One region of the Streptomyces sp. Tu6071 genome, then DNA from elsewhere that is predicted to be linked to it. Evidence: riboswitches for the same ligand, from Rfam matches in the RefSeq annotation. Region 1 holds a riboswitch; each other region holds the start of a gene.
What was found. Region 1 has a riboswitch for cobalamin ahead of STTU_RS26735 (cobalamin biosynthesis protein). Riboswitches for the same ligand answer to the same signal wherever they lie in the genome.
Positions count from the first base shown of each region.

Region 1 (7,630 bases):
GACCTGGAGCGCTTCACGGACGGCTGAGGGGGCGTCGAGGGAAGGGGCGCGGGGCGCGGTGGTGCGGGAGGGGCGGCGGACGGGTACGGGGCGCAAGCGGAACCCGCGCCGGCGGCGCCCCGGGTCCCGCGCACGGGCCCGCGCGAGGGGCCGCTCCGGACGGGGTCACCACAGCGCCCGCCCCAGTTCATCTTCCGTTCACTCGGATTGCTTACGTTCGGCGTGACATTGACGTCCAACAGAAGCCTGGGTAAATGGAACACATCACGCTTCTCCTCGGGATCGTGATCGTCACCGCTCTCGTGTTCGACTTCACGAACGGTTTCCACGACACCGCCAACGCGATGGCGACCACCATCTCCACCGGCGCCCTCAAGCCCAAGACGGCCGTGGCGATGTCCGCGGCGCTCAACCTCGTGGGTGCCTTCCTCTCGGTGGAGGTCGCCAAGACGATCTCCGGGGGAATCGTCGACGAGTCCGGGCTCAGGACGGAAGTGATCTTCGCGGCGCTCGTCGGCGCCATCCTGTGGAACCTCCTCACCTGGCTGCTCGGCCTGCCCTCCAGCTCCTCGCACGCCCTCTTCGGCGGGCTCATCGGGGCGGCCGTCATGTCGGCGGGCTTCTCCAGCATCAACGGCGGCACGATCGTCACCAAGATCGTGATCCCCGCCGTGGCGGCGCCCGTCGTCGCGGGGCTCGCCGCCTTCGCGGCCACCCGGCTGACGTACCGGCTGACCCGCGGTGTCGACGAGAAGACCGGGGCGAAGGGCTACAGGGTGGGGCAGATCGCCTCGGCCGGGCTCGTCTCGCTCGCGCACGGGACCAACGACGCGCAGAAGACGATGGGCATCATCACGCTCGCCCTCGTCACGGGCGATGTGCTCAAGCCGGGGGCCAACCCGCCGGTGTGGGTGATCCTCTCGGCCGGGTGCGCGATCGCGCTCGGCACGTACCTCGGCGGCTGGCGCATCATCCGCACGATGGGCACCGGACTCACCGACCTCGAACCGCCGCAGGGCTTCGCCTCGCAGACCGGCGCGGCGACCGTCATCCTCGCCTCCTCGCACCTCGGCTTCTCGCTCTCCACGACCCAGGCGTGCTCCGGCTCGGTGATGGGCGCGGGCCTCGGGCGCAAGGGCGGCACGGTGCGCTGGTCCACGGCCGGGCGGATGGCGATCGCCTGGCTGCTCACGCTCCCCGCCGCCGCGCTCGTCGGCGCGGGCGCCGAGTTCCTGACCCGCCAGGGCACATGGGGCGTCGTGCTCACCGGGGTGCTGCTCCTCGCGGGAGCCGCGACGATCTACGTCCTGTCGCGGCGCCGGCCGGTGAGCCACCACGACGTGACCGGCGACGCCGAGCCCGCCGGAGTGATCACCCAGGCCCTCGCCTCGGTCGCGCCGCCGCCCGCCGGGACGCTCACGGTGCCGGTCCAGCCGACGGCCGCCGAGGCGCCCGACGCACTCCACCCCCCGCTCACGGCGGAACTCCCCGCCCCGGCGACGGCCGAGACCCCGCGTCACACCGCGGGCTCCGGCACCGCGGCCTGAAAGGAACCGGCATGAACATCGACTGGGCGGCACTCGGCTCCGTCTTCGGCGTGAGCCTGCTCGTCACCGTGGGCCTCGGCGGCGCCTTCGCCCTCGGCATCGCGGGCCTCTCGCGCGCCTCGGCGGCGACGGCGGCGGAGGACGGCGGTACGGGCGGCGGTACGGGCGCGGGCGGGCAGGCGCTGCTCGCCCGGCTCGGCGCGTACGCGTGCTTCGGCGTGTGCCTCGCGGCCGTCGCGTTCGGGATCTACGTGATCGTGGCCTGAGACGGACCGGCACCACGGGCCCCGCGAGGCCCCCCGCACGGGGGGCGGCGCGGGGCTTTCGCGTGGGCGGGCGGGGCGTCCGTGCGACGTGGGCGGGGGCGCGGGGGGCCGGACGTCCGGACCGGGCGATGTGCCCGGAGTGCGTCAAGTGCGAGTTGACGCCCGGTCTCGGGGCGTGATGCACTGCCGGGGCCATTTCGGCGGCTGTGGAGGAAGTACCGGTGCGAATCCGGCGCGGTCCCGCCACTGTGAGCGGGGAGTGATCCCCGTGAGTCAGGAACTCCCGGCGCCGAATCACGTCGTACCAGGGCGCGGACCCTGAGAGTAGGACACCCCCATGCCCGGCATCCGCCGCAGTGCGCACCCGCCAGCCCGCCCGTTCCCCCGGCGAGGCGTGACGGCGGACTGACGCCATGTCCGCCGGACGTGTTTTCGCGGTCGGCGCCACCGCCGGTCTGCTCGGCGACTCCCTCTTCGGCGATCCGCGCCGCGGCCACCCCGTCGCGGCGTACGGGTCTCTCGCGGGCGTCGCCGAGAAGGCGTTGTGGCGCGACCAGCGCGGTGCGGGCGCCCTGCACACCCTGCTGTGCGCGGGCGGCGCCACCGCGCTCGCCGCCGTCGCCTCCCGTACCGCCGCGCGCCGCTCCCCCGCCGCGTCCGCCGCGCTCACCGCGCTCGTGACGTGGGCCGTCGTGGGCGGTACGTCGCTCGCGCGCGAGGGCCGCGCGCTCGCCGCCGCGCTCGAAGCGGACGATCTCGCCGCCGCGCGCGAGCGCCTGCCGCACCTGTGCGGGCGCGATCCCCGCCGGCTCGACGCGGACGGCATCGCGCGCGCCGTCGTCGAGTCCGTCGCCGAGAACACCTCGGACGCGGTCGTCGGGGCGCTCGTGTGGGGCGCGCTCGGCGGCGTGCCCGGACTCGTCGCCTTCCGGGCCGTCAACACGCTCGACGCGATGGTGGGCCACAAGTCGCCGCGCCACCTGCGGTTCGGCTGGTCCGCCGCGCGGCTCGACGACGTCATGGGCTTCCCGGGCGCCCGGCTCACCGCCGGGCTCGCCGCACTCGTGGGCGGCGCGCCCCGTACCGCGCTCGCCGCCGTGCGGGAGGACGCGCACCGGCACCCGAGCCCCAACGCGGGGCCCGTCGAGGCGGCCTTCGCGGGCGCGCTCGGGGTGCGGCTCGGCGGGACGCTGTCGTACGGGGGCCGGGTCGAGCACCGGCCCGTGCTCAACGCGCGGCGCGGGCGGCCGGTCGCCGTGGCGGACGTCGAGCGGGCGGTGCGGCTCTCGCGGCGGGTGACGTGGGCGGCGCTCGGGGTGTGCGTCGCGGCGCGGCTCGTCGTCGCGCGGCGCCCGGGGGGTGCGCGGTGACCGGGGGCGGGCTGCTCGTCGCCGGGACGACCTCGGACGCGGGCAAGAGCGTCGTGACGGCCGGGATCTGCCGGTGGCTCGTGCGGCGGGGGGTGAGCGTCGCGCCGTTCAAGGGGCAGAACATGTCCCTCAACTCCTTCGTCACGCGCGAAGGCGCCGAGATCGGCCGCGCGCAGGCGATGCAGGCGCAGGCCGCGCGCGTCGAGCCGAGCGCGCTCATGAACCCGGTGCTGCTCAAGCCGGGCGGGGAGCGGTCGAGCCAGGTCGTGCTCCTCGGGAAGCCGCTCGGCGAGCTGAGCGCGCGCGGCTACCACGGGGGGAAGCAGGCGGAGCTGTTCGGGACGGTCGTGGACTGCCTCGCGGAGCTGCGGCGCACGTACGACGCGGTGATCTGCGAGGGCGCGGGGAGCCCGGCGGAGATCAACCTGCGCCGTACCGACCTCGTCAACATGGGGATCGCGCGGGCGGCCCGACTGCCGGTCGTGGTGGTCGGGGACATCGACAGGGGCGGTGTCTTCGCCTCGTTCTTCGGGACGACGGCGCTGCTCTCGGCGGAGGACCAGGCGCTCGTCGCGGGGTACCTCGTCAACAAGTTCCGAGGCGATGTCTCGCTGCTCGAACCGGGCCTGCGGATGCTGCGGGACCTGACGGGGCGGGACACCTTCGGGGTGCTGCCGTTCCGGCCGGGGCTCGGCATCGACGAGGAGGACGGCATGGCCGTCTCCCTGCGCGGCGCGGTGCGCGAGTCGCGGCTCGCGGAGCCGTTCGGGGAAGAGGTGCTGCGGGTCGCCGTGTGCGCCGTGCCGCTCATGTCGAACTTCACCGACGTGGACGCGCTCGCTGCCGAACCGGGCGTCGTCGTGCGGTTCGTGGACCGGGCGGCGGACCTCGTGGACGCGGACCTCGTGGTGGTGCCGGGGACGCGGGGGACGGTGCGGGCGCTGGAGTGGCTGCGCGAGCGGGGGCTCGCGGACGCGCTCGCCCGGCGGGCGGCCGAGGGGCGGCCCGTGCTCGGGATCTGCGGCGGCTTCCAGTTGCTCGGCGAGCTGATCGAGGACGAGGTCGAGTCGCGGGCCGGGACCGTGGCGGGGCTCGGGCTGCTGCCGGTACGGGTGCGGTTCGCGCGCGGGAAGACGCTCGCCCGGCCCTCGGGGACCGCGCTCGGGGAGGCCGTGGACGGCTACGAGATCCACCACGGGGTCGCGGAGGTGAGGGGCGGCGACGAGCCGTTCCTCGACGGGTGCCGGGTCGGATCGGTGTGGGGGACGCACTGGCACGGGTCGCTGGAGAGCGACGGCTTCCGGCGGGCCTTCCTGCGGAGGGTCGCCGCGCAGGCGGGGCGGAGGTTCGTACCGGCGCCGGACACGGAGTTCGGGGCCCTGCGGGAGGAGCAGCTGGAGGCGCTCGCGGATCTGATCGAGGAGCACGCCGACACGCGTGCGCTGCTGCGACTGATCGAGCGGGGGGCTCCGCCGGGACTGCCCTTCGTGCCGCCGGGAGCACCGGGGTGACCCCGCGGGGCCCGCTCCCCACCTGCCCGAAGGGCGCGATCACGCGTGCCCGGGCCGTGCCGCAATCCTCACGAAAGGAAGACCCCCGCATGACCACCGCCGACCATCCCTACCCCTTCACCGCCCTCGTCGGGCAGGACGATCTCCGGCTCGCCCTCCTCCTCAACGCCGTCTCCGCCCGCGTCGGCGGGGTGCTCGTGCGCGGCGAGAAGGGGACGGCCAAGTCCACCGCCGTGCGGGCGCTCACCGCGCTGCTGCCCGAGGCCGACGTCGTGGCGGGGTGCCGGTTCTCGTGCGATCCGGCCGCTCCCGATCCGCGCTGCCCCGACGGGCCGCACGCTCCCGCCCAGGCGGAGTCGCGGCGCCCCGCGCGGATGGTCGAGCTGCCCGTGGGGGCCTCCGAGGACCGGCTCGTTGGCGCGCTCGACATCGAGCGGGCGCTCGCCGAGGGCGTCAAGGCGTTCGAGCCGGGACTGCTCGCCGCCGCGCACCGCGGCATCCTCTACGTCGACGAGGTCAACCTTCTCGGCGACCACCTCGTGGACCTCCTGCTCGACGCCGCCGCCATGGGTGTCTCCTCCGTGGAGCGCGAGGGCGTCTCCGTGCGGCACGCCGCGCGGTTCCTGCTCGTCGGGACGATGAACCCCGAGGAGGGCGAGCTGCGCCCGCAGCTCCTCGACCGCTTCGGGCTCACCGTCGAGGTCGCCGCCTCGCGCGAGACCGACGAGCGCGTCGAGGTCGTACGGCGCCGGATGGCGTACGAGGACGACCCCGCCGCCTTCGCCGCGCGCTTCGCCGGGGACGAGGCGGCGCTGCGCAGCCGGATCGCCGAGGCCCGCGCGCTGCTGCCCCGCGTCGTCCTCGGGGACACCGCGCTGCGGCAGATCGCCGCGACGTGCGCCGCCTTCGAGGTGGACGGGATGCGCGCCGACCTCGTCATGGCCCGTACCGCGACGGCCCTCGCCGCCTGGGCCGGGCGCGAGAGCGTGCTCGCCGAGGACGTGCGGCAGGCCGCGCTCCTCGCCCTGCCGCACCGGGGGCGCCGCAACCCCTTCGACGCCCCCGGGCTCGACGAGGACAAGCTCGACGAGGTGCTCGACGAGAACGCCGGGCCCGAGGAGGAGCCGGAGGGCCCCGGCGACGGGGACGGCCCGGACGGGCCCGGCGGCGGGGGCGATGTCCCGCCGCAGGGCGGGGATCCGGAGGACCGCACCGACCGGGGTGAGGACGGCGGTTCCTCGGACGCGCCCGGCGACGCGCCCACCGGCCCCGCGGACGCCCCGGACGCCGACGCCCCGGCCCCCTCGGACGCCTCCGCCCCCTCGGACGCCGAGGGAAAAGGCCGCGCGGGCGCCGCTGAGCAGCCCGCCGCCTCCGCCTCCGCCCCCTTCCGCACGAAGAAGCTGACCGTTCCCGGGCTCGGTGAGGGCGCCGCCGGGCGGCGGTCGCGGGCGCGGACCGCGCACGGCAGGACGACGGGCTCGTACCGCCCGCGCGGGGGCGCGCTCGGCTCGCTGCACCTCGCCGCGACGGTCCGCGCCGCCGCCCCGTACCAGAAGGCGCGCGGGCGCACCGGCGCCGGGCTCCTGGTGCGCAAGGACGATTTGCGGCTCGCGAGCAGGGAGGGGCGCGAGGGCAATCTCGTGCTCTTCGTCGTGGACGCCTCCGGGTCGATGGCGGCGCGGCAGCGGATGGGCGTGGTCAAGGGCGCGGTGCTCTCGCTGCTCCTCGACGCCTATCAGCGGCGCGACAAGGTGGGGCTCGTGACGTTCCGGGGGCGCGAGGCGGGTCTCGCGCTGCCGCCCACGTCGTCGGTGGACACGGCGGCGGCCCGGCTCGAATCCCTGCCGACCGGGGGCCGGACGCCGCTCGCGGCGGGCCTGCTGAAGGCGCGCGACGTGCTGCGGATCGAGCGGCTGCGCGATCCGGCGCGGCGCGCGCTGCTCGTCGTCGTGACGGACGGGCGGGCGACGGGCGGTCCCGAGCCGCTGCCGCTCGCGCGGCGCGCGGCCGGGCTGCTCGCGGCGGACGGGACGGCCTCGGTCGTCGTGGACTGCGAGACGGGGCCCGTGCGGCTCGGGCTCGCTGCCGATCTCGCGGGGCGGCTCGGGGGGAGCGCGGTGACGCTGGACGAGCTGCGCGCGGACGCGCTCGCGGGGCTCGTGAAGGACGTACGGGGCGGACAGGGCTCGACAACAGGGAGGGCGGCGTAATGCCGCAGGGACAGCCGGCCGTCGTGCCGGACGACGGGATGACGACACGCCAGCGGCGCAACAGGCCGCTCCTCGCGGTCCACACGGGACCGGGCAAGGGCAAGTCGACGGCCGCCTTCGGGCTCGCGCTGCGGGCCTGGAACCAGGGGTGGCCGATCGGGGTGTTCCAGTTCGTCAAGTCGGCGAAGTGGAAGGTCGGCGAGGAGAACGCGCTGCGCGTGCTCGGGACCTCGGGCGAGGGCGGCACGGTCGCCTGGCACAAGATGGGCGAGGGCTGGTCCTGGGTCCAGCGCGACGGCCAGGACTCCAACGAGGACAAGGCCCGCGAGGGCTGGGAACAGGTCAAGCGGGACCTGGCCGCCGAGACGTACAAGCTGTACGTCCTCGACGAGTTCGCCTACCCGCTGCACTGGGGCTGGATCGACACCGCCGAGGTCGTCGAGACCCTGCGTACCCGCCCCGGCAACCAGCACGTCGTCGTCACGGGGCGCAACGCGCCGCGTGAGCTGATCGACGCGGCGGACCTCGTGACCGAGATGACGAAGGTCAAGCACCCGATGGACGCGGGGCAGAAGGGGCAGCGGGGCATCGAGTGGTGACGCTCCCGCAGGGGCGGGGCGGGGGCCGCGAGGCGTGACGCGGGGCCGGTCGCCCGGCCCCGCCGCCCCGCGCTCCCCGGTGGCCGCGAGGCCGCGCCGCCCCGTCCCGTACCACCGATCCGCC
Region 1 covers NZ_CM001165.1:6,318,181-6,325,810, reverse strand. Annotated here, with positions in the region: gene STTU_RS26750 (lysozyme) at 1-27, shown strand, start outside; gene STTU_RS26745 (inorganic phosphate transporter) at 255-1,547, shown strand; gene STTU_RS26740 (hypothetical protein) at 1,559-1,813, shown strand; cobalamin riboswitch at 1,984-2,116, shown strand; gene STTU_RS26735 (cobalamin biosynthesis protein) at 2,227-3,183, shown strand; gene STTU_RS26730 (cobyric acid synthase) at 3,180-4,694, shown strand; gene STTU_RS26725 (putative cobaltochelatase) at 4,784-6,907, shown strand; gene cobO (cob(I)yrinic acid a,c-diamide adenosyltransferase) at 6,907-7,506, shown strand.

Region 2 (7,630 bases), 130 kb from region 1:
GGCGGGCCCGAGGCGACGACGCGCCCCCGGTGCAGGACGTGCAGGAGGTCGCAGTGCGCGGCGGCGAGATTGAGGTCGTGCAGCGCGGCGAGCACGGTCGGGCCGCTCGCGCGGACCCGGCGCAGGACATCGAGCTGGTGGGCGATGTCGAGGTGGTTCGTGGGCTCGTCGAGGACGAGGACGCGCGGCTCCTGGGCGAGCGCGCGGGCGATGAGCACGCGCTGCTTCTCACCGCCCGACAGCGACTGGAAGCCGCGCGCGGCGAGGTGCGCGACGCCCGCGTCCGCGAGCGCCCGCGCGCAGATCTCCCGGTCGCGCGCGGCGGAGCGCTCGCGGTGCGGGAGCCGCCCCATCGCGACGACCTCGGCGGCGGTGAAGTCGAAGTCGGCGGCCGTCTCCTGCGGCAGTGCGGCGAGCAGCCGCGCGGCGGCCCGGGGCGCGAGGCGGTGCACGTCCTCGCCCCCGACCCGTACGACCCCCGCGTCGGGGCGCCGCGCCCGGTACACGCACCGCAGCAGCGTCGACTTGCCGCTCCCGTTCGGCCCGACGAGCCCCACGAAGGCCCCGGCGGGCGCGTCGAGCACGACCGCGTCGACGAGCCGCGCGCCCGCCGCTTCGACCGAGACGCCTTCGATGTCGAGCCGCATGTCACTTCCTCCGGACGGTCTTGAATACGGGGTACGGGGCCGGCCTCGGGCTCTCCGCGCTCAGCGTCCCGCGAGCGCGTGCCCGCCGCGCCGCATGAGCAGCAGGAAGGCGGGCACCCCGAGCGCCGCCGTGACGACCCCGACGGGCAGTTCGGTGGGCGCGAGCAGCAGGCGCGAGAGCAGGTCGGCCCACACGAGGAGCACGGCCCCGGCGAGCGGCGCGACCGCGAGGACCCGCGCGTGGGAGGCCCCGACGAGCATCCGTACGAGGTGCGGCACCATGAGCCCGACGAAACCGATCGCCCCGCTCACCGCGACGACGGTCCCCGTCACCGCCGCCGTCACGACGAAGAGTTCGCGCCGCAGCCGGTCGGGCGGCACGCCGAGCGCCGCCGCCGTCTCGTCGCCCATCGCGAGCGCGTCGAGCGCCCCCGCCCGCACCCCGAGCCACACGAGACCCGCGAGCACCGTCGCGGCGACGAGCGGCACCTTCGGCCACGTCGCCCCGCCGAGGCTCCCGAGCAGCCACATCATCGCCGAGCGCGCCGCCTCGCCCCGCTCCGCGCCGAAGACCATGACCGTCGTGACCGCCTGGAAGCCGTACGCGAGCGCGGTCCCCGTCAGGACGAGCCGCAGCGGGCTGAGCCCGAGCGCGGAGCGGGCCACCGCGTAGACGAGGGCGGTCGCCGCGAGCGCGGAGACGAAGGCCGAGAAGGACAGCGCCCACACGCCGAGGCCCGCGAGCGCGCCGAAGAGGATGACGGCGTTGGCGCCCACGGCGGCGCCCGAGGAGATGCCGAGCACGAAGGGGTCGGCGAGCGCGTTCCGTACGAGCGCCTGCACCGCGACCCCGACGGCGGCGAGCCCCGCGCCGACCACGGCCGCGAGCACGACGCGCGGGAAGCGGATCTCCCACACGATCGTGTAGGCCCCCGCGTCGTCCGCGCCGACGCTCCCGCCGCTCAGCCCGGCCCACAGCAGCCGCAGCACCCGCCCCCAGCCGATCCCCGTCGCACCGAGCGCGACCCCGCACACGAGCGAGGCGAGCAGCACGAGCGCGAGCCCGAGGAGCAGCGGGGGCACGGGTATGCGGCGGGTGCCCTCGGCTCGGGGCGCGGTGGTGAGGGACATGACGGGCGCGCATCCTCCGGGAGGGCGGCCACCGGCGGAACGCGCAGGGCGCCGGTGGGGCCCGGAGGGGCTTCGTGGCGGTCCCTGCTCGCAGTCCACGGCGAGCGGTCGACGGGGTCGGTACTCCTGCCGCGGGCGATCGGGCTCGCGCGGCCCCCAGGACACCCTGTGGGCCACGCACACCGTTGCGGGTCAGCGCCGGATTCCCACCGGCTTCCCCCACGAGAGGCCCGTGCAGGCTAGCAAACCCCCGTCAGGGGCGAACCGCCGGGACGCCACTTACGTCCCCCGTGCCTCACTTCTCCGGCACCCGCCACCCCCGCTTCCCCGCCAGCTCCAGCGCCGCCGTGGGCCCGAAGGAGCCCCGCGCGTACGGCAGCGGTACGCCCCCCTCGCCCTGCACGTCCGCGCACACCTCCCACAACCGCTCGATCTCCTCCGCGCCCGTGAACCACGTCGGGTCGCCCGCGAGCGCGTCGAGGAAGACCCGCGCGTACGCGGTCAGCGGCGGGTCGTCGGGGAAGGCCGTGCCCTCGTCGAGCATGAGCGGCGCCCGGACGAGCCGGAAGCCGGTCCCGGGCCGCTTCCCGTACGCCTCGACGCCGAAGCGCGGCGGGTCGGTGAGGTCGAAGACCCACTCCGAGGGCCGGTCGCAGGCCGCGTAGTCGGCCCCCGGGACCCGGGACGCCTCGCGCAGCCCGATCGTCACCTGCTGCCGCGAGACGCCCATCGCCTTGCCCGTGCGCAGCAGGAACGGCACGCCCTCCCAGCGCGGGTCGTCGATCCAGGCGCGCAGCGCCACGAAGGTCTCGGCGGTCGAGTCGGCCGCGACGCCGTCCTCCTCGCGGTAGCCCTCGTACTGCCCGAACACCGTCTCGTCGGGCGAGAAGGGCCGCAGCTTCCGGAAGAGCGCGGTCCGCGCCTCGCGCAGCTCGTCCGCCCCGTACCGCTCGGGCAGGTCGAGCGCGACGATGCCGAGGACCTGCCCGAGGTGCGTGGGGATCATGTCGCGGAAGGTCCCCGTGGACTCCATGAAGGAGGCCCGGCCCTCGATGTCGATCTCCTCGGGCACGTCGATCTGCACGTACGCGAGGTGCTCGCGGTTCCACACCGACTCCAGCCAGCCGTTCGCGAGCCGCAGCGCGAGGAGGTTGCGCACCGCCTCCTTGCCGAGGAAGTGGTCGACGCGGAAGACGCGTTCCTCGGGGACGATCTCGTGGAGCCGCTTGTTGAGCGCGCACGCGCTCGCGACGTCCTCGCCGAACGGCTTCTCCATCACGAGCACCGCGTCGTCGCTGAGCCCGGTCGAGCCGATCATGCCGAGCATCCCCGACATGCTCGCGGGCGGCACCGAGAGGTACAGGAGGGTACGGGTGTCCGCGCCGAGCCCTTCGCGGGTCTCGCGCACGACCCGGGCCAGGTCCTCGCCGTCCTCCGCCGACGAGGACTGGAAACGGAAGCGCGCGGTGAACTCGTCGAGACCCGCCGGGGCCTCGCCGCCGTGCGCCCCCTTCACCGCCTCCGAGACGATCTCCCGGAAGTCCTCGTCCGTGCCGGGGGAGTGCCGGCCGGAGCCGATCACGGCGTACTCCTTCGACGTGAGGCCGCGCGCGTGGAGCTGGAAGAGCGCCGGGTACAGCTTGCGCTTGGCCAGGTCGCCGGTGGAGCCGAAGAGGACCAGGAGCAGCGGACGGCCGTCGGCCGGGGTGTCGGAAGCCATGCGGGAAGCGCCTCTCGTACGAGAACGGGCCGGGCCCGGGGGGCCGGGGCTGACCGGGGTCGGGTACCCGCTTCCCAGCCTTGTGCGCCTGTCGGCTCGTCACCTCGCCGCCGGGGCCGCTCGGGTGAGCACCGTGCCCCGCCCGGCGGATCGGCGTTGGTCGCGGGCGAGGGCGGGGACGTTGTCAGTGGCGGCTGCCAGGATCGGCGGCACACGGTCGCGCGAGGCGCGGGGCCACGGGACGTACGGGCGAGAGGCGGGGCGCGCATGACGCGGACGGGCCGGGGCGGAGCGGATCGGAGCGGGGACCAAGCGCCTGCTGGCGCCGCCGCGCCTGGCGGTGGCGGTACGGCGCCGGGCGGCGGCGGGACGCCGGGCTCCGGCGGTGTGCCGGGCTCCGGCGCTGCGCCGGGCGAGGGCGGCGGCGCTGGGACCGGGTGGGGCGCGGGGACGGACTGGGACGCGGTCGCGCCCGGGTTCGACACCGAGGCGGACCACGGGCTGCGCGATCCCGCCGTACGGGACGCCTGGGCGGGCCGCCTCACGGCCTGGCTGCCCGCCGCCCCCGCCGACGTGCTCGACCTCGGCTGCGGCACCGGCAGCCTCGCCCTGCTCGCCGCCCGCGCCGGACACCGCGTCACCGCCTCCGACCGCTCCGCCGCGATGCTCGCCGAGGCCCGCGCCAAGCTCGCCGGGACCGGCACCCGCCTCGTCCGCGCCGACGCCGCGCACCCGCCCTTCGCACCCCGCTCCTTCGACGTCGTCCTCGTCCGCCACCTGTTGTGGCTCTTCGCGGACCCGGCGGCCGTGCTGCGCCGCTGGTGCGCGCTCCTGCGCCCCGGCGGGCGGCTCGTGCTGGTCGAGGGCCGCTGGAAGGAAGCGGGCCTGCCGCTCGCCGAGGTCACCGCGCTCCTCGCCCCGCTCACCGAACGCCTCCACACCGAGCCGCTGAGCGGGGACGCGGACCTGTGGGGCGGCCCGGTCGGCGACGAGCGGTACGCGGTCGTCGCGAGCCCCGCGCCACCCCGCAGGCACAGCGAGATCGTCGACGTCCACCTCTTCCTGCGGCGCGGCGACGAGGTCCTCCTCGCCCGCCGCGCGAACACCGGCTACGCGGACGGCCTGTGGCACGCGCCGTCCGGGCACGTCGAGGAGGGCGAGGACGTGCGGACGGCGGTGCTGCGCGAGGCGTACGAGGAGACGGGCCTGCGGCTGACCCCCGAGGACGTGCGCGTCGCCCTCGTCATGCAGCACGCGGCCCCCTCGGGCGGGAGCCGCATCGGCTGGTTCTTCGAGGCCGTGCACCCGGCGGGCGGCGAGCCGCGCAACGCGGAGCCGCACAAGTGCGACGCCCTGGAGTGGTTCCCGCTCGACGCCCTCCCGGACGGACTCGTCGCCTACTGCGCGGCCGGGCTCGACGCCTACCGCGCGGGCGACCGCTTCGTCCTCCACCGCCACGCCCCGGACGACCCGGTGGCACGGGTCGCGGGCGTGCCGGGGCGGGCGGTGGTGCTGCGCGAGAGCGGGGACCGGTGACCGGGCGAGGGGCGGTCCGCCCGGGAGCCGCATGCCCCGGGCGCGGCTCGGGGTCAGTACGTGAGGAGGGCGCGGAAGGCCGTGCGGTCCCCGTCCCGTCGCGCCAGGGCTTCGAGAGCGGCCGGGGCCGCCCGGGCCCGTTCCGCCGCGTGCGGGTCCGTCGTGGGCAGGCCGCTCGCCAGGAACTCGTCCTCGTCGAGGCGGAGCGCCGGGCCCCGGCCCGGTGCGGGGACCCACAGGTCGAGTTCGAGGTCGTCGACCCGTACCGCCCCCTCCTCGCGCACCGCGGGGCGGGTCATGTCGCAGTACCAGCCCTTGAGCCCGCCGTCCGCCGCCCGCACCTCCTTGATCGCGTACCACGTCGTCGTCCAGTAGTGCTCGGTGAAGACGTCGCCGGGCGCGAAGCGCACGAAACCGAAGTCGCGCGCCTCGGGCGAGGCCCACGGGGCCTCCGCGACGAGGTGTGTGCCGTCGTCGGCGAGCCGCCGGGCCGGGTAGCGCTTCTTGACGCGGCCCGCCTTGGTGAGGACGACGGTCAGGGCGTCAGCCGGGGGGCCGGCCTCAGCCGAGGGGCTTGGCATGCCGTACCTCCGTCACGGCCGGTACGTAGCCGAACCACTCGTTGATCGCGAGCATCGGCGCGTTCTCCGTGTCGTTGCTCGTGTACGCCTCCGTCAGCCCGGCCGCGCGGGCCCGGCTCAGCGAGTCGTGCTTGGCGAGCTTCGCGAGGCCCCGGCCCCGGTGGGCGCGCGCGGTCCCCGTCATCCCGCTGGAGTACCGGCCGGCGCCGTCCGTGTGCGCGATGCTGAACGCCGCCGGGACGCCGTCCACGAGAGCGACCGTCGTCAGGTCCCGGTCGAGCAGCGGGTGCCCCCAGCTCGTGGCGAGCCATTCCTCGTAGTCGTCCAGCTCCGTACCGACGTCGCTCGGCTCGTCGGCCGTGGCCTCCGCGTCGAGGAGGAAGAGCGGACGCGGGTCGTCGGCGAAGGCGGCGGCGGGCCGCAGCTCGACGCCCGGCGGGGGCGGCGCGAGCGGCGGCAGCGGGGCCGTCAGGTCCAGGCGCTGGAACCGCGCGGAACGGGAGGGGGACCAGCCGGAGCGGCGCGCGAAGCCGAGGTTGCGCTCCCCGTCGAGCACCCAGCTGAAGGCCGTACGCGCGCCGATCGAGGCGAGATACTCCTCGGCGGCGGAGACGAGCGCCGTCCCGGCACCCCGGCCCTCGTGCTCCGGATGGACGTACACATTGCAGAAAGCGAGGCCCGGTTCGGGGCTCTCGTGCGCGAGGCCCGTACTGCCCCGGCCGATCACCCGCCCCTCCTCGTCCTCGGCGAGCAGCAGCCGGTGGCACTGCGCGGCGGGGGCTCGGGCCGACTGCCACCACAGCAGCTCCGGGGTCACCAGCATCGGCGGCACGGCGGCCCGCAGGACGGCGGTGATGCCGTCGAGGTCGGCGGGGTTTTCGGGATCGAGGTCACGCACACGAAGGGTCATCGGCCCGAACGGTAGGCGCGGGGTGCGGGACGTCGCACCCCATTTAGCGCGGCACCGGGCGGTGCCGCCCGGCCCACCCGAGCGGGCCCCGGGCCTCCCTTCGCCCCGGGCCCCGGTCCTCACCCCACTCCCAGGTCCTGGTTCCCCAGTACTCCCGCGAGCGCCAGCCGCTCCGCGTCCGTCGTGCCCGGTTCCGCCGTGTAGACCATGATCCGCAGGTCGCTGTCGTGGACCGTCAGGACGTCGCAGTCCAGGCGGATCTCGCCGACGTGCGGGTGCGCGATGATCTTGCGCGCGCTGACGTGGGCACCCACCGTTCCCGCGTCCCACAGCTCTGCGAAGCGCGGGCTGCCGGCGCGCAGTTCGGCGACGAGTGCCGCGGGGCGGGGGTCGTCCGGGTAGCGCTGGGCGACCGCGCGCAGGTCGGCGGCCATGCCCGTCTCGAAGGCGGCCCGTTCCGCCGGTGTCATGACCGCCCGCGAGCCCGAGCCGAGGAAGTTGCGCCACACCGCGTTGCGCTCCCGGCTGCCGAGCGCCGAGGAGTCGCCCATGAGCGCCTCGTACGGGCTGTTGGCGAGCAGCAGTGTCCACAGCGCGTCGAAGACCGCGACCGGGACCCCGGCGAGGCGGTCGAGGAGGCGCTGCACGCTGGGCGGAATCCAGCCGGGCACGGTCCCGGGACCCGGCGGGACGAGCCCCGCGGCGCGGTAGAGGTGCGCGCGCTCCTCGGGGGCGAGCCGCAGCGAGCGGGCGAGCGCCTCGACGACCTGCGCGGAGGGGTGCGTGGCGCGGCCCTGCTCCAGGCGGGTGATGTAGTCGGCGGAGATCCCGGCGAGCTGCGCCAGTTCCTCGCGGCGCAGCCCGGGAGCGCGCCGCCTGCCGCCCGAGGGGAGCCCGGCGGCCCGCGGGGTCACGCGGTCGCGCCAGCGCCGTACCGCCTGTCCGAATTCACCCGTCGCCATAGGGGCAGTGTGCACGCGCGCGGGGGCATCGTGCCTGGTACCGCTGTTCCCAGGAAAACGGGACCACTGGCCGGGACGCCTCCCCGGCCGCACCGTGGAGGCATGACCACTTCACTGATCACCGGAGCGAACAAGGGCATCGG
Region 2 covers NZ_CM001165.1:6,448,417-6,456,046, forward strand. Annotated here, with positions in the region: gene STTU_RS27270 (ABC transporter ATP-binding protein) at 1-647, opposite strand, end outside; gene STTU_RS27275 (FecCD family ABC transporter permease) at 708-1,778, opposite strand; cobalamin riboswitch at 1,895-2,027, opposite strand; gene STTU_RS27280 (glucose-6-phosphate dehydrogenase) at 2,074-3,498, opposite strand; gene STTU_RS27285 (methyltransferase domain-containing protein) at 3,655-5,034, shown strand; gene STTU_RS27290 (DUF402 domain-containing protein) at 5,088-5,615, opposite strand; gene STTU_RS27295 (GNAT family N-acetyltransferase) at 5,596-6,525, opposite strand; gene STTU_RS27300 (helix-turn-helix transcriptional regulator) at 6,645-7,487, opposite strand; gene STTU_RS27305 (SDR family NAD(P)-dependent oxidoreductase) at 7,590-7,630, shown strand, end outside.
Region 2: it holds a riboswitch for cobalamin, as region 1 does, so the genes downstream of both, STTU_RS27275 (FecCD family ABC transporter permease) here and STTU_RS26735 (cobalamin biosynthesis protein) in region 1, are expected to answer to the same signal.

Region 3 (7,630 bases), 5.8 Mb from region 1:
CTCGGGCGGCCAGCGCCAGCGCTGCTGGCTCGCGATGGTCCTCGCCCAGGACACCCCGCTCGTCCTGCTCGACGAGCCGACGTCAGCACTCGACCCGGGCCACGTCGTGGACGTGCTGCGCCTGGTCCGCGAGGTCGCGGCGGCGGGCCGCACGGTCGTGATGGTCCTGCACGACCTCTCGGCGGCGGCCCGCAGCGCGGACCTGCTGATCGCGATGAAGGACGGCCGCATCGTGGCGGAGGGCGCACCGTCCGCCGTCGTCGACGAAGCGCTCGTCAAGGAGGTCTACGGCCTGGACGCCGACATCCTCCGCGCCCCCGGCGACGGCGCTCCCGTGGTGGTACCGAGGGCGCGGTGACGCCAGGGCGCGCGCTTCACCACCAGATGCGCGGCACAGGCGTCACCACCAGGTGCACGGCGCGCGCTTCCCCATCAGATGCGCGGCACAGGCGTCACCACCGCGCGCGCGGCCCGGGCCCGCCCCCGCGTTCCCGGACGCTCCCTCAGCGCCCCGGTCACCGGGTCGCTCCCCGCCTCCCCAGCGCCAGCACCACCCCCGCCCCCACGACGGACAGCACGATCGACGTCAGCGACGCGCGGTTCGCGCCCTCCGCCAGGGCCTCGCGCAGGGTGTCGGCGTGGGCGGTCGTGGAGACGGCGACCGAGAGGGCCACGCCGGTCGACGCGCCCAGGTAGCGGGCCGTGTTGTTGGCGCCCGAGCCCATCGCCGCGCGCTCCGGCGGGACGCTCTCGACCGCCACGAGGGGCAGGGCCGCGTTCAGGAGACCGCTGCCGGCGCCCGCGACGACGAGGCCGAGGACGAGGCCCTTCCACGTCGAGCCGGGCGCGAGGCCGTTCCACAGGGTCGCGACGCCGAGGGCCGACAGGAGGAAACCGGCGGCCAGTTGGCGCGGCGCCGTGACCCGCCCCGTGAGGCGGCGCGCCTGGAGGGCGACGAGGAGCGCCGTGCCCGCCCACACCGCGCTGAGCAGCGAGACCGTGAACGGGCCGAGGCCGAGGGCCTGTTGCATGAGGGTCGGCAGGTAGCTGAAGAAGCCGAGCACCGCGAGCCCGGTGAACAGGCCGCCCGCCGTCGCGCCCAGGAAGCGGCGCTGCCGCAGCAGACCCGGCGCGAGGAGCGGCGCGGGTGCGCGCCGCTCGACGGCGAGGAACACCGCCGCGAGGACGAGTGCCGCGCCCAGCACCACCCACACCCGTACCGCGCCCCAGCCGTCCCGGCCCCACGTGAGCCCCGCGAGCAGCGCGACCGCCGCCGCGCCGAGCACCACGGCGCCCGCCACGTCCGCGCGCCCCTCGCGCGGCGTGCGCCACTCGGGCAGCCGCCCCGGCAGGAGCGCGGCGAGCAGCAGGAGCAGGACGGCGAGGACGACGTACCCCGCCCGCCACTCGGCGCCGCGCAGCCCCGCCGCCCACGAGGCCGTCGCGAGCGGCCCGAAGGCGCCGAAGAGCAGCGGCCCGAGCGCGATCCCCGCGCTCACGCCCGCGCCCCACATCCCCGTGGCTTTGATCCGCGCCGCGCCGCCGGGGAAGGCGTGGGCGATCAGTCCGAGACTGCTCGTGAGGACCGCCGCACTCGCCGCGCCCTGCGCGACGCGCGCCACGGTGAACAGCACCGTGGACGGCGCGAGCGCGCCGAGCCCCGTCGTCACGCCGAGCGCCAGGACGCCCACCGTGAACATCCGCCGCCGCCCCAGGTCGTCCGCGAGCGAACCCGCCACGAGCAGCACCGCGGCGAGCCCCAGCGGGGTGCCATTGAGCAGCCACGACTGCGCCGAGACGCCCGTCCCGAGATCCGCGACGGTGGCGGGGACCGTCACGAGGGGGCCCGTGTAGTTCATCATCGCGAGGACCGTCGCGACCGTCGTCAGCAGGAGCACCCCGCGCCCCGTCACGCGCGCGGGCCCGGCGGGGCGCCGCTCCCGTTCCCGTACCGCCGCCCCCGGCCCCGTCCTCGTCGGCCCGTCCGTACCACGCCCCATGTCGTCCTCCCCAGCCTCCGGCACGCGGCAGCGGGACTCAACCCGCCTTGCGGCCCCTTAAGTTCGTTCACTGAACCTTGAACGGGCCGACCGTAGCACAGTCGGTTCGTTCACCGAACCGCAAAACGGGTACGCTGGGCCCCATGGCTCTCGGCAAGGACTACGCGCGGCAGGAGTGCTCCGTCGCCCGCGCGCTGGAGATCATCGGCGAGCGGTGGACGATCCTGATCGTCCGCGACGCCTTCTACGGGGTGCGCCGCTACAACGACTTCCTCGCGCACCTCGGCGTGCCGCGCGCCGTCCTCGCGGCCCGCCTCCAGTCCCTCACCGAGCACGGCATCCTCGTCAAGCGCCGCTACCAGGAGTCACCGCCCCGCGAGGAGTACGTGCTGACGCCACGCGGCGAGAGCCTGTGGCTCGTCCTGTACGGGCTCGGCGTGTGGGGACGCGGCGAGTTCGGCGGCACCCGGCCGCTGCGCGAGTTCCGGCACGCGCAGTGCGACACCCCGCTCGCCCTCCAGGGCACGTGCCCGCACTGCGGGACGCTTCCCGAGCCCGGCGACATCGACATGCTCCCCGGGCCGGGCCTCGACCCCGACCCGGCCGACCCGGTCAGCCGCGTCCTGCTGCGCCGCCGCCGCATCCTCGACCCGGTCGACACCACGGGGATCACGGCGCGGGGCTGAACCACCCGGACCGGTCCACTCCCCGAACGCCCCCACCGCCCTCTCCCCCGCAGCCCCTACACTGCCCGCAGCGACTGGTTCGCCCCGTCCGCCAGGCGGGAGCGTCGCAAGAGGGAACCCGGTGGGAATCCGGGACTGCCCCGCAGCGGTGAGCGGGAACGACCGCCGTCATACGCACTGGGCCCGGGTACGGGTCTGGGAAGCGACGGCCAGTAGGTGTCCTCCGTCCGGAGGGCGTGCCCGCGAGTCCGAAGACCTGCCAGTCGCCCGGACGCGCTCCGACAGCGCGCCCGGACATCCCGGTGACCTCGTGGGCGGGTCGGCGAGCACAGGCGGCGGACGCAAGCGGTCCCGCCTCCTTCGTCGTTCCTTCGCGCCCCCGTGGACACCCGGGATCTCAGGGATTCATCTCGCGAAGGAGATCTCCGTGACACCGAAGTCCGCAGCCGCGGCAGCACGGGCCACCGTGTACGGCTACCCCCGCCAGGGCCCCGACAGGGAGCTGAAGAAGGCGGTCGAGGGATATTGGCAGGGCCGCGTCGACGCCGCGCGTCTCCAGGACACCGCACGCGGACTGCGCGCCGCCGCCTGGCGACAGCTCGCCTCCGACGGCGCCGACGAAGTCCCCACCGGCGACTTCTCCCTCTACGACCACGTGCTCGACACGAGCGTCATGGTCGGCGCGATCCCCGCGCGCCACCGCGCCGCCGTCGCGGCCGACGCGCTCGACGGCTACTTCGCCATGGCACGCGGCACGCGGGACGTCGCGCCGCTGGAGATGACGAAGTGGTTCGACACGAATTACCACTACCTCGTGCCCGAGCTGGGCCCGGACACCGGGTTCACCGCCGACTCCGCGAAGCAGGTCGGCGAGCTGCGCGAGGCGCTCGCCCTCGGGCTGCGCGCGCGGCCCGTCCTCGTCGGCCCGGTCACCTACCTCCTGCTCGCCAAGGCCGCCCCCGGCACCGAGGACGGTTTCGCGCCGCTGAGCCTGCTCGACCGGCTGCTCCCCGTGTACGAGGAAGTCCTCGCCGACCTGCGGGCGGCCGGCGCGGAGTGGGTCCAGCTCGACGAGCCCGCGCTCGTCCAGGACCGCACCCCCGCCGAACTCGCCGCCGCCGAACGGGCCTACGCGTACCTCGGCGGCCGTGCCGACCGCCCGAAGCTCCTCGTCGCGAGCTACTTCGACCGGCTCGGCGAGGCGCTGCCCGTCCTCGCGAAGGCCCCCGTGGACGGGCTCGCGCTCGACTTCACCGGAGCGGCGTCCGCGAACCTCGACGCGCTCGCCGCCGCCGGGGGCCTGCCGGGCAAGCGGCTCGTCGCCGGGGTCGTCGACGGGCGCAACATCTGGACCGGCGACCTGGAGCGGGCCCTCGCGACGCTCGGCACGCTGCTCGGTCTCGCGGACCGCGTCGACGTCTCCGCGTCCTGCTCGCTGCTCCACGTCCCGCTCGACGCCGCGCGCGAGAAGGACATCGATCCGCAGGTCCTGCGCTGGCTCGCCTTCGCCCGGCAGAAGACCGCCGAACTCGCGACGCTCGCGAAGGCGCTGACCCACGGCACGGAGGCGGTCGCCGCCGCACTCGCCGCCAACCGCGCCGCGCTCGCCTCGCGCGCCGCGTCCCCGCTCACCCACGACCCGGCGGTACGGGCCCGCACGGCCGCCGTGACCGACGCCGACGCGCGCCGCCCGGCCCCGTACCGGGAACGCGCCGCCGCGCAGCGCGCGCACCTCGCCCTGCCGCCGCTGCCCACCACGACGATCGGGTCCTTCCCGCAGACCGGCGCGATCCGCGCCGCGCGCGCGGACCTGCGCGCCGGGCGCCTCGACACGGCCGGGTACGAGAAGCGCATCGAGGAGGAGATCCGGCAGGTGGTCTCCTTCCAGGAGGAGGCCGGGCTCGACGTCCTCGTGCACGGCGAGCCCGAACGCAACGACATGGTGCAGTACTTCGCCGAGCGGTTGTCGGGGTACCTCGCCACGCGGCACGGCTGGGTGCAGTCCTACGGGACGCGGTACGTGCGCCCGCCCGTGCTCGCGGGCGACGTCTCGCGGCCGGCGCCGATGACGGTGCGCTGGACGGCCTACGCGCAGTCGCTCACCGCGAAGCCGGTCAAGGGGATGCTGACCGGGCCCGTCACGATGCTCGCGTGGTCCTTCGTCCGGGACGACCAGCCGCTCGGCGAGACGGCGCGGCAGGTCGCGCTCGCGCTGAGGGACGAGGTGCGGGACCTGGAGGCGGCCGGGACGCGCGTCATCCAGGTCGACGAGCCCGCGCTGCGCGAGACGCTGCCGCTGCGCACCGACGCGCGCCCGGCCTACCTCGCCTGGGCCACCGAGGCGTTCCGCCTCACGACGAGCGGCGTCGATGCCCACACGCAGGTGCACACGCACATGTGCTACGCCGAGTTCGGCGACGTCGTGGACGCGATCGACGACCTCGACGCCGATGTCATCAGCCTGGAGGCGGCGCGCTCGCACATGCAGATCGCGCACGAGCTCGCCGCGCACGGGTACCCCCGCGAGGCCGGTCCCGGCGTGTACGACATCCACTCGCCGCGCGTCCCCGGCGCGGACGAGGTCGCGGCGCTGCTGCGCACGGGGCTCAAGGCGATCCCCCCGGAGCGGCTGTGGGTCAATCCGGACTGCGGCCTGAAGACGCGCGGGTGGCCGGAGACCCGTGCCTCGCTGGAGCACCTGGTGGCGGCGGCCCGGACGGTGCGGGGCGAGCTGGACGCGTGAGCCGATGAGGCGGGGGCGCGGCGCGTCAGGGCGCCGCGCCCCCGCCTCCTGCCCGCCGGGCGGGACCTCCCCGTCACCGCCCGGCGGACGACCGTTCAGCCCTTGGGCACCTCGCGCTGCGCCACACCGTCGTAGGAGGCGAGCGGACGGATCAGCGAGTTGTGCGAGAGCTGCTCGATGATGTGCGCGGTCCACCCCGTGACGCGGCTCATCACGAAGATGGGCGTGAAGACCGGGGTGTCGAAGCCCATGAGGTGGTAGGCGAGACCGGCCGGGTAGTCCAGGTTCGGGTGGATCTGCTTGCGCTCGAACATCGCCTCGCGCAGCGCCGCGTGGAGCTTGTCCAGCCGCGGGGCCTCGGGGTTGTCGCTCTGCGCCACGAGCCGGTCGAGCGCGCCCTGCATGATCGGGACGCGCGAGTCGCCGTTCTTGTAGACGCGGTGGCCGAAGCCCATGATCTTGCGCTTCTCGGCGAGCGCCTGGTCGAGCCAGCGCGCGGCGTCGGCCGGATCGCGCACCTCGTCGAGCATGTCCATCACGGCCTCGTTGGCGCCGCCGTGCAGGGGGCCCTTGAGCGCGCCGATCGCGCCGGTGACGGCGCTGTAGAGGTCGGAGAGCGTCGAGGTGATGACGCGCGCGGTGAAGGTCGAGGCGTTGAAGCTGTGCTCGGCGTAGAGCGTGAGGGAGATCTCGAAGCAGCGCACGACCTCCTCGTCCGGGACCTCGCCGAAGCACATGTGGAAGAAGTTCTCGGCGTAGCCGAGCCGCGGGTCCGGGGCGATCGGGTCGAGACCGCGGCGGCGGCGCTGGTGGGCCGCGACGACGGTGGGGAGCTTCGCGAAGAGGGACAGCGACTTCGCGAGGTTCGCTTCCTCGCCGTTGTCGTCCTCGCGCGGGTCCTCGGCGCCGAAGAGGCTCACGGCGGTGCGCAGGACGTCCATCGGGTGACACGTCTCGGGCAGCCGGGCGAGCAGCTCGGACTCGGTGCGGTTGAGCGGGCGCAGGGCGCGCTCGGCGGCCTCGAACGCGGCGAGCTGCTTCTCGTCGGGGAGTTCGCCGTGCCACAGAAGGTAGGAGACGGCCTCGAAGGAGTGGTGCGCCGCGAGGTCCTGCACCGCGTAGCCGCGGTAGGTGAGGGAGTTGGTCTCCTGGATGACGGTGGAGACCTCGGTGGTGTCGGCGTAGACGCCGGCGAGGCCGCGGTGGATCTCCGGGGTGCTGGTCATGGGTGGTGCCTCCGGGAGGGGTTCGGGTGCCGGGGTGCGTACGGGTCGGTACGGGGCCGGGGGCCGGGCGCCGGTGGGTGTCCGGCGCCCGGGACCGCGGCCCACGTGGGCCGGGGGCGGCTCAGGCGTCCGGCGGGAGCGTGAAGTCGAAGACGGCCGAGTCGAAGGACGCGTACGCCTCGTAGTCGAGGAGTTCGTACAGCCTCGACCGCGTCTGCATCCTCGGGAGCAGCGACTCCTGCGTGCCCTCCGCCTTGACGGTGCGCAGTCCGTCCTCGACCGCGCCCATCGCGAGCCGCAGGAACGTCACGGGGTAGAGCGCGATGTTGTAGCCGAGGTCTTCGAGGGCCCGCGCGGTGAGCAGCTTGCCCTTGCCGAACTCGGTCATGTTGGCGAGCAGGGGGACGTCCACGGCCTTGCGGAACGCCTCGAACTCGGCCTCGTTCGCGAGCGCCTCGGGGAAGATCGCGTCGGCCCCCGCGTCGACGTACGCCTTGGCGCGGTCGATCGCGGCGTCCAGGCCCTCGACGGCGCGCGCGTCGGTGCGGGCCATGAGGAGGAAGTCCGGGTCGCGGCGGGCGTCGACGGCGGCGCGGACGCGGCGGCTCATGGTGTCGCGCTCGACGACGGACTTGCCGTCGAGGTGCCCGCAGCGCTTGGGGTTGACCTGGTCCTCCAGGTGGAGCCCGGCGAGCCCGGCGTCCTCCAGGAGCTGGACGGTGCGCGCGGCGTTCATGGGTTCGCCGAAGCCGGTGTCGGCGTCGATGAGGACCGGGAGATCGGTGGCGCGCGTCGTCTGCTGGGCGCGCGCGGCGATCTCGGTGACCGTCGTCAGGCCGATGTCCGGCAGCCCGAGGTCGGCGGCGAGGACCGCGCCCGAGAGGTACGCGGCCTCGAAGCCGGTGTCCTCGATGAGCTTCGCCGAGAGCGGGTTGATCGCGCCCGGCATCTGGAGCAGGCGGCCCGTCGCGAGCC
Region 3 covers NZ_CM001165.1:493,144-500,773, forward strand. Annotated here, with positions in the region: gene STTU_RS01985 (ABC transporter ATP-binding protein) at 1-358, shown strand, start outside; gene STTU_RS01990 (MFS transporter) at 516-2,000, opposite strand; gene STTU_RS01995 (winged helix-turn-helix transcriptional regulator) at 2,144-2,686, shown strand; cobalamin riboswitch at 2,760-2,950, shown strand; gene metE (5-methyltetrahydropteroyltriglutamate--homocysteine S-methyltransferase) at 3,114-5,429, shown strand; gene STTU_RS02005 (bifunctional 2-methylcitrate synthase/citrate synthase) at 5,525-6,655, opposite strand; gene prpB (methylisocitrate lyase) at 6,777-7,630, opposite strand, start outside.
Region 3: it holds a riboswitch for cobalamin, as region 1 does, so the genes downstream of both, metE (5-methyltetrahydropteroyltriglutamate--homocysteine S-methyltransferase) here and STTU_RS26735 (cobalamin biosynthesis protein) in region 1, are expected to answer to the same signal.

Region 4 (7,630 bases), 3.9 Mb from region 1:
ATCGCCCTCGGGCCCAAGCAGGTGCTCGCCGTCTGCGCCCCCGACCTCGTCGGCACCCTCCTGACCCGCCCCGAGTTCACCGTCGGCGGGCCGCTGTGGGACACCCTGGAGATCCTGCTCGGCAAGGGGGTGGCGACGAGCAACGGCCCCCGCCACCGCCGCCAGCGCCGCACCATCCAGCCGGCCTTCCGCCCCGAGCGGATCGCCTCCTACGCGCGCGTCATGACCGAGGAGGCGGTACGAACCGCCGGCTCGTGGCGGGACGGGGAGATCACCGACGTGGGCGCGGAGATGTTCCGCACCGGCGTCCGGATCGTCTCCCGCTCCCTCCTGGAGGTCGACGCGACGGGCACCGAACTCGCCGACCGGATCGCGCACGCCCTGCACACCGTCTTCGGCGGCCTCTACCAGCGGATGATCCTCTCCTTCGGGCCCCTGCACCGCCTGCCGACCCCCGCCAATCGCCGCTTCAACGCGGCCCTCGCGGAACTGCACACGCTTGTCCGCCAGTTGGTGCGGGAAGCACGCGCGCACGATTCCGGCGAGGCCGCGCCCGACGACGACCTGCTCTCCGTACTGCTTCACGCCACCGGCGAGAACGGCGCCCCGCTGCCCGACGAGGAGATTCACGACAACGTCGTATCCCTTGTCGTCGCGGCGGCCGAAAATGTCGCGGCGACACTCGCCTGGACCTTTCACCTCCTCGCCCAGCACCCCGAGTGGGAACGCGGGCTGCGGGAGGAAGTGGAATCGGTCGCGCCGGACCGGCCCGTCGATTTCGAGGATCTTCCGAAACTCACCCTCACCCGGAATCTCGTGAGCGAATCCATGCGGATACGCCCGGCGGCATGGATATTCACCCGCAGGGCCGCGAGCGACACCGAACTCGGCGGCTATCGCGTCCCGGCGGGGACCGACGTGCTCTACAGTCCCTGGGCCCTCCAGCACGACCCCAGGTCCTTCCCCGAGCCGCACCGCTTCGACCCCGACCGCTGGCTCCCCGAACGCGCCGCCGAGATCCCCCGGCACGCCTTCATCCCCTTCGGCATCGGCAACCGCAAATGCCCCGGCGACATCTACAGCCTCACCGAACTCGCCCTCGTCCTCGCCAACACGGTCAGGGACTGGCACGTCGAGAACGTCCCCGGGCGCACCGACCCGCGCCCCCGCATCGGCATCACGCTCCAGCCCCGTGCCACGGTGCTCCGCGTCCGCCGCGCCTGAGCCCGCGAGCACGCGAAGGGGCCGGGTCCCGTACGGAACCCGGCCCCCTCTGGGAGCGCGCCCGTCGCGGACGCGGCCTCTCTAGAAGTCGTCGTCGAAGGAGACCGAACCCTCGACCGCGACCTGATAGGCGGACGGCCGCCGCTCGAAGAAGTTCGTCAGCTCCTGCACACCCTGCAACTCCATGAAGGAGAAGGGGTTGCTGGAGCCGTACACCGGCGAGAAGCCGAGGCGCACGAGGCGCTGGTCGGCGACACACTGGAGGTACTCGCGCATCGACTCGGTGTTCATGCCGGGCAGGCCGTCACCGCACAGGTCGCGCGCGAACTGGAGCTCCGCGTCGACCGCCCCGGCGAGCATCTCCTTGACCTCGGCCTCCAGCTTGTCGTCGAACAGCTCCGGCTCCTCCTTGCGGACCGTGTCGACGACGTCGAAGGCGAAGCTCATGTGCATCGTCTCGTCGCGGAAGACCCAGTTGGTGCCGGTCGCGAGGCCGTGCAGCAGGCCGCGCGAGCGGAACCAGTACACGTACGCGAAGGCGCCGTAGAAGAAGAGGCCCTCGATGCACGCCGCGAAGCAGATGAGGTTGAGCAGGAACCGCCGCCGGTCGGACCGCGACTCCAGGCGGTCGATCTTCTCGACCTCGTCGATCCACTTGAAGCAGAACTCGGCCTTCGCGCGGATGGACGGGATGTTCTCCACGGCCGCGAAGGCGGCGGCGCGGTCGTCCGGGTCGGGCAGGTACGTGTCGAGCAGCGTCAGGTAGAACTGCACGTGCACGGCCTCCTCGAAGAGCTGCCGGCTCAGGTAGAGCCGCGCCTCCGGGGAGTTGATGTGCTTGTACAGCGTCAGCACGAGGTTGTTCGACACGATCGAGTCGCCCGTCGCGAAGAACGCGACGAGACGGCCGATGAGGTGCTGCTCGCCGGGCGTGAGCTTCGCGAGGTCGGAGACGTCCGAGTGGAGGTCGACCTCCTCGACGGTCCACGTGTTCTTGATCGCGTCCCGGTAGCGCTCGTAGAAGTCCGGGTAGCGCATGGGGCGCAGGGTCAGCTCGAAGCCGGGGTCCAGGAGGTTCTGGTTGCGCTTCTTCTGCTCGGGCAGGGTGGGGTCGGACATTACTGGCAGGCCTCGCAGGACTCGGGGTTCTCCAGGGAGCAGGCGATCGCCTCGGCGTCGGGCACGCTCTGCTGCACCGGGATGGGTGCGGCCTCGGCGGCCGGGGCACCGGCCGCGCGGGCGATGCGCGTCGCGGGACGCGAGCGCAGGTAGTACGTCGTCTTCAGGCCCTTGTTCCAGGCGTGCGCGTACATCGAGGAGAGCTTGCCGATCGTCGGCGTCTCCATGAACAGGTTGAGCGACTGGCTCTGGTCGAGGAAGGCGGTGCGCTCGGCGGCCATGTCGATGAGCCCGCGCTGCGGCAGCTCCCACGCGGTGCGGTACAGCGCGCGGACCTCTTCGGGAATCCAGTTGAAGCCCTGGACTGAGCCGTTCGCCTCGCGCAGCGCCTCACGGGTGCGCGCGTCCCACACGCCGAGCTTCTTCAGGTCCTCGACGAGGTAGCCGTTGACCTGGAGGAACTCGCCGCTGAGCGTCTCGCGCTTGAAGAGGTTGGAGACCTGCGGCTCGACGCACTCGTAGACACCGGCGATCGAGGCGATCGTCGCGGTCGGCGCGATCGCGAGGAGCAGCGAGTTGCGCATGCCGCTCCTGGCGATACGGGCGCGCAGCGCCTCCCAGCGCTCGGGCCAGGTCCGCTCCACGTCGTAGTGGTCGGGGTGCAGGACGCCGCGCGCGGTCCGCGTCTTCTCCCAGGCGGGGACCGGGCCGTGCTTCTCGGCGAGGTCGACGGACGCCTCGTAGGCGGCGAGCATGATGCGCTCGGCGATACGGGTCGACACGGCCTTCGCCTCGGCCGAGTCGAAGGGCAGCCGCAGCTTGAAGAAGACGTCCTGGAGGCCCATCGCGCCCAGGCCCACGGGCCGCCAGCGGGCGTTGGAGTTCGCCGCCTCGTCGGTCGGGTAGAAGTTGATGTCCACGACGCGGTCGAGGAAGGTGACGGCCGTGCGGACGGTCTCGTCCAGGCGCTCCCAGTCGATCGTGCCGTTGTCGACGAACGCGCCGAGGTTGATCGAGCCGAGGTTGCACACGGCGGTCTCGCCGTCGTCGGTGACCTCGATGATCTCGGTGCACAGGTTCGAGGAGTGGACGACGCTGCCGGGCTCGGCGGTCTGGTTCGCGGTGCGGTTGGAGTGGTCCTTGAAGGTCATCCAGCCCTGGCCGGTCTGCGCGAGGGTGCGCATCATGCGGCCGTACAGCTCGCGCGCCGGGATCGTCTTGCGGGCCAGGCCCTTCGCCTCGGCGGCGCGGTACGCGGCCTCGAACTCCTCGCCCCACAGGTCGGTCAGCTCGGGCACGTCGGCCGGCGAGAAGAGCGACCACTCGGCGTCGGCGGCGACGCGGCGCATGAACTCGTCGGGAATCCAGTGCGCGAGGTTGAGGTGGTGCGTGCGGCGCTGGTCCTCGCCCGTGTTGTCGCGCAGCTCCAGGAACTCCTCGATGTCCGAGTGCCACGTCTCCAGGTAGACGGCCGCGGCGCCCTTGCGGCGCCCGCCCTGGTTGACGGCGGCGACGGAGGAGTCGAGCGTCTTGAGGAAGGGGACGATGCCGTTCGAGTGCCCGTTGGTGCCGCGGATCAGCGAACCGCGCGAGCGGATGCGGGAGTACGCGATGCCGATGCCGCCCGCGTGCTTGGAGAGCCGGGCGACCTGGAGGTAGCGCTCGTAGATCGAGTCCAGCTCGTCCTTCGGCGAGTCCAGGAGGTAGCACGAGGACATCTGCGGGTGCCGCGTACCGGAGTTGAAGAGCGTCGGCGAGGAGGGCAGGTAGTCCAGGCGGCTCATGAGCCGGTACAGGCTCGCGACCTCGTCGACGGCCGGGAGGCTGTCGTCGGCGGCGAGCCCGGCCGCGACGCGCAGCAGGAAGTACTGCGGGGTCTCGACGACCTTGCGCGTGATCGGGTGGCGCAGGAGGTAGCGGCTGTAGAGGGTGCGCAGGCCGAAGTAGCCGAAGCGGTCGTCGCCCCCGGTGTCGACGAGCGCGTCCAGGCGGGCGGCGTGCGCGGCGACGAACTCCGCCGTGCGGTCGCCGATGAGGCCCTCGCGGTGGCCCACGGCGACGGAGGCCGCGAAGCCGCTCGCGCCCTGCCCCGCGGCCTCCTCGACGATCGCGAGGGCCAGCAGGCGGGCGGCGAGCCGGGAGTAGGCGGGGTCCTCGGAGATGAGCCCGGCGGCGGCCTCGGTGGCCAGCTCGCGCAGCTCCGCCTCGTCGGCGTGGGCGCTGCGACCGCGCAGGGCGGCGGCGGCGACCCGGCCGGGGTCGGTGTCGGGGAGGTCGGCGGTGAGTTCCGTGAGGGTCCGCAACAAGGCGGTCCCGGGAAGGTCCTGCTCGGCCGCGACCGATGAGGCGGGATCTGCTGGCGCGATGGTCACTGGGGTGGCTCTCCCTCGCTCGGCTGGGGGCCTCGGGTGCGGGGCGGCGACGGGACGACGGCAGCGCTTTCGGGCACACCGCGTCACGTCCCCGGCCCTTTCCGCGGGGCCCGGACGTCTGGCACCGCGCCCGGGTGGGACGGCGGCGCGCTTTCGGCAGGTCATCGGACTCGCAACACGCCACGGGGCGCGTCGCACACCGTTGCGGGACAGTCCCGGACTCGCACCGGATTCCCCTGCCGACAGCGAGGAAGAGCATACATCTGGGGGGCGGGCGGGAAAGGAGGCCCCAGATGTTGTGTCGGGGGCGGGGACTGTTACGTGCGGGTCAACGGTTGTGGGGTGCCGACAAGGCGTCCTGTGCCCGGTGGGGTGACGGGGGGCGGTGGGGGCGGCGGCGTCGATCGTATGGCTTGAGGGGACCCCACAAGCGAGGTGGGGCGGAGTTTTTACCGGGGGGAGCGGGGCGTGCGCGTGTTCGCATTTCGGTTGCGCAAAGTGAGGAGATGTCAGGGGCATACGAACGCCGGGAGGGGCTGAAAGAATCAGCCCCTCCCGGCGGCCCCCGGCCGAAGGCTGGGGGAGTCCGAGGAGCGGGGTCCGGGGCGGAGCCCCGCGCGAACCCCCGCCCGGGGAGTCAGTGCCCCGCGGTCTCCGGCACCGCCGGCGGAAGCTCCTGCTTCACGCCGGGGTCGCCCGCGTCGGCCACGTAGTCCGAGGGCCGCGTCTCGTCCACGCCCTCCGGCGCCTTGAAGGCCCGCAGGACGAAGGTGAGCACGACCGTGACCACGAGGTTCAGGACGATGGCCGTCATCCCGATGTACCCGATCTCGCCGAGCCCCGGGATCTCCTTCGACGAGCCCCCGAAGTGGTCCTGCGTCGGCGAGGACGTCGACCAGGCCGCCCACGTCCCGTACGCCATCCCGGCCGCCCAGCCGGCGAGCAGCGCCCAGCGGTGGAACCAGCGCGTGAAGAGGCCGCCGACGAGCGCGGGGAGCGTCTGGAGAATCCAGATGCCGCCGAGGAGCTGGAAGTTGATCGCGACTGTCTTGTCCATGCCGAGCACGAAGATCAGCGCGCCGACCTTCACGAGCAGCGAGACGAGCTTGGAGATCCGCGCCTCCTGCGCCGGGGTCGCGTCCGGCTTCAGGAAGTCCTTGTAGATGTTGCGCGTGAAGAGGTTCGCCGCGGCGATCGACATGATCGCCGCCGGGACGAGCGCGCCGATGCCGATCGCGGCGAAGGCGACCCCGGCGAACCAGTCCGGGAACATGTTCTCGAAGAGCTGCGGGATCGCGAGCTGGCCGTTGCTCACCTTGACGCCGCTCGCGATCGCCATGAAGCCGAGGAGCGCGAGCAGCCCCAGCATGAGCGAGTAGAGCGGCAGGATCGTGGTGTTGCGCCGGATCACGTTCCGCTTGCTCGACGAGAGCGTCGCCGTCACCGAGTGCGGGTACATGAAGAGCGCGAGCGCCGAGCCGAGGGCGAGCGTCGCGTACCCCCACTGCCCGGCCTCGCCGGGCGCGAGCGCGCCCTTCGGCTGTCCCGTCGCGGGGTTCTTCTGCGAGAGCGCGTCGCCGGCCTTCGCGAAGATGTCGTCGAAACCGCCGAGCTTGATCGGGATGTAGATGATCGCGACCGCGATGACGAGGTAGATCAGCCCGTCCTTGACGAAGGCGATCAGCGCCGGGGCCCGCAGCCCCGAGGAGTACGTGTACGCGGCGAGTACGGCGAAAGCGATCAGAAGTGGCAGGTCCTTGACAAACCAGTTCGTGTCGTCGCCGCCGCCCACGCCCATGACGTCCAGGACGGCCTGGATGCCGACGAGTTGCAGCGCGATGTACGGCATCGTGGCGAGGATGCCGGTGAGCGCGACGGCGAGCGAGAGTCCCTTGGAGCCGAAGCGGCCCCGTACGAAGTCCGAGGTCGTCACGTACCCGTGCCGGTGCGAGACCGACCACAGGCGCGGCAGGAAGGTGAAGATGAGCGGGTAGACGAGGATCGTGTACGGCACGGCGTAGAACCCGGCCGCGCCGCCCGCGTAGATCGCCGCGGGGACCGCGACGAAGGTGTACGCGGTGTAGAGGTCGCCGCCGAGCAGGAACCAGGTCACCCAGGTGCCGAAGGAACGACCGCCGAGGCCCCATTCGTCGAGGCTCTCCACGCCGGAGCGCCGCCAGCGCGCCGCGAGGAAGCCCATGACGGTGACGACGACGAAGAAGAAGATGAAGACCGCGAGCGCGATCCCGTTGACGCCGTCCTTCACTTGACCTCACCGCCCCGCGGGGCGCGCCGCACGCGCTGGTCGTGCTGCCACAACTTGTAGGCGAGGAAGGTCAGTCCGCTGGAGATGAAGACCCACAGCATCTGGTACCAGTAGAAGAACGGAATCCCGATGAAGGTCGGGTCGATCTTCGCGTACGAACCCACCCACAGCATCGCCACGAAGGGCGCGACGAGACAGAGCCCGACCACGATCCGCAAAGGGGTCACGACCGGCAGCGTCCCGTCACCTCCCCCCGGCTCCGCCGTCGTTCCCGCGTCCCGTGCCATGTTCCGGCTCCCCTCGTTCCCCCGCGCACCTCGGTGTGCGCGGGCACGCGTCGCCGCACGCGACGCGACGGCGGAAATGTAGGGCAGTTACCGGCCAGGCAACACCCCTGTACCGCATAGCGGACGCGTTCGGGCGGTCGCCCGCGCCCGGGGTGTCCGGGGTGTGCGCGGGCGGGGGTTTTTGTCCTTCGGGAGGTATCGGACTTACGGCCGGCGCAGGTTGGCCACGAACTTGTAACGGTCGCCCCGGTAGACGGAGCGCACCCACTCCACCGGTTCCCCGCGCCCGTCCACCGAGTGCCGCGAGAGCAGCAGCATCGGCAGGCCCACGTCGGTGCCGAGCAGGGACGCCTCGCGCGGGG
Region 4 covers NZ_CM001165.1:2,402,959-2,410,588, reverse strand. Annotated here, with positions in the region: gene STTU_RS09725 (cytochrome P450) at 1-1,224, shown strand, start outside; gene STTU_RS09720 (ribonucleotide-diphosphate reductase subunit beta) at 1,306-2,343, opposite strand; gene STTU_RS09715 (ribonucleoside-diphosphate reductase subunit alpha) at 2,343-4,715, opposite strand; cobalamin riboswitch at 4,853-4,974, opposite strand; gene mctP (monocarboxylate uptake permease MctP) at 5,353-6,981, opposite strand; gene STTU_RS09705 (DUF3311 domain-containing protein) at 6,978-7,268, opposite strand; gene STTU_RS09700 (GntR family transcriptional regulator) at 7,473-7,630, opposite strand, start outside.
Region 4: it holds a riboswitch for cobalamin, as region 1 does, so the genes downstream of both, STTU_RS09715 (ribonucleoside-diphosphate reductase subunit alpha) here and STTU_RS26735 (cobalamin biosynthesis protein) in region 1, are expected to answer to the same signal.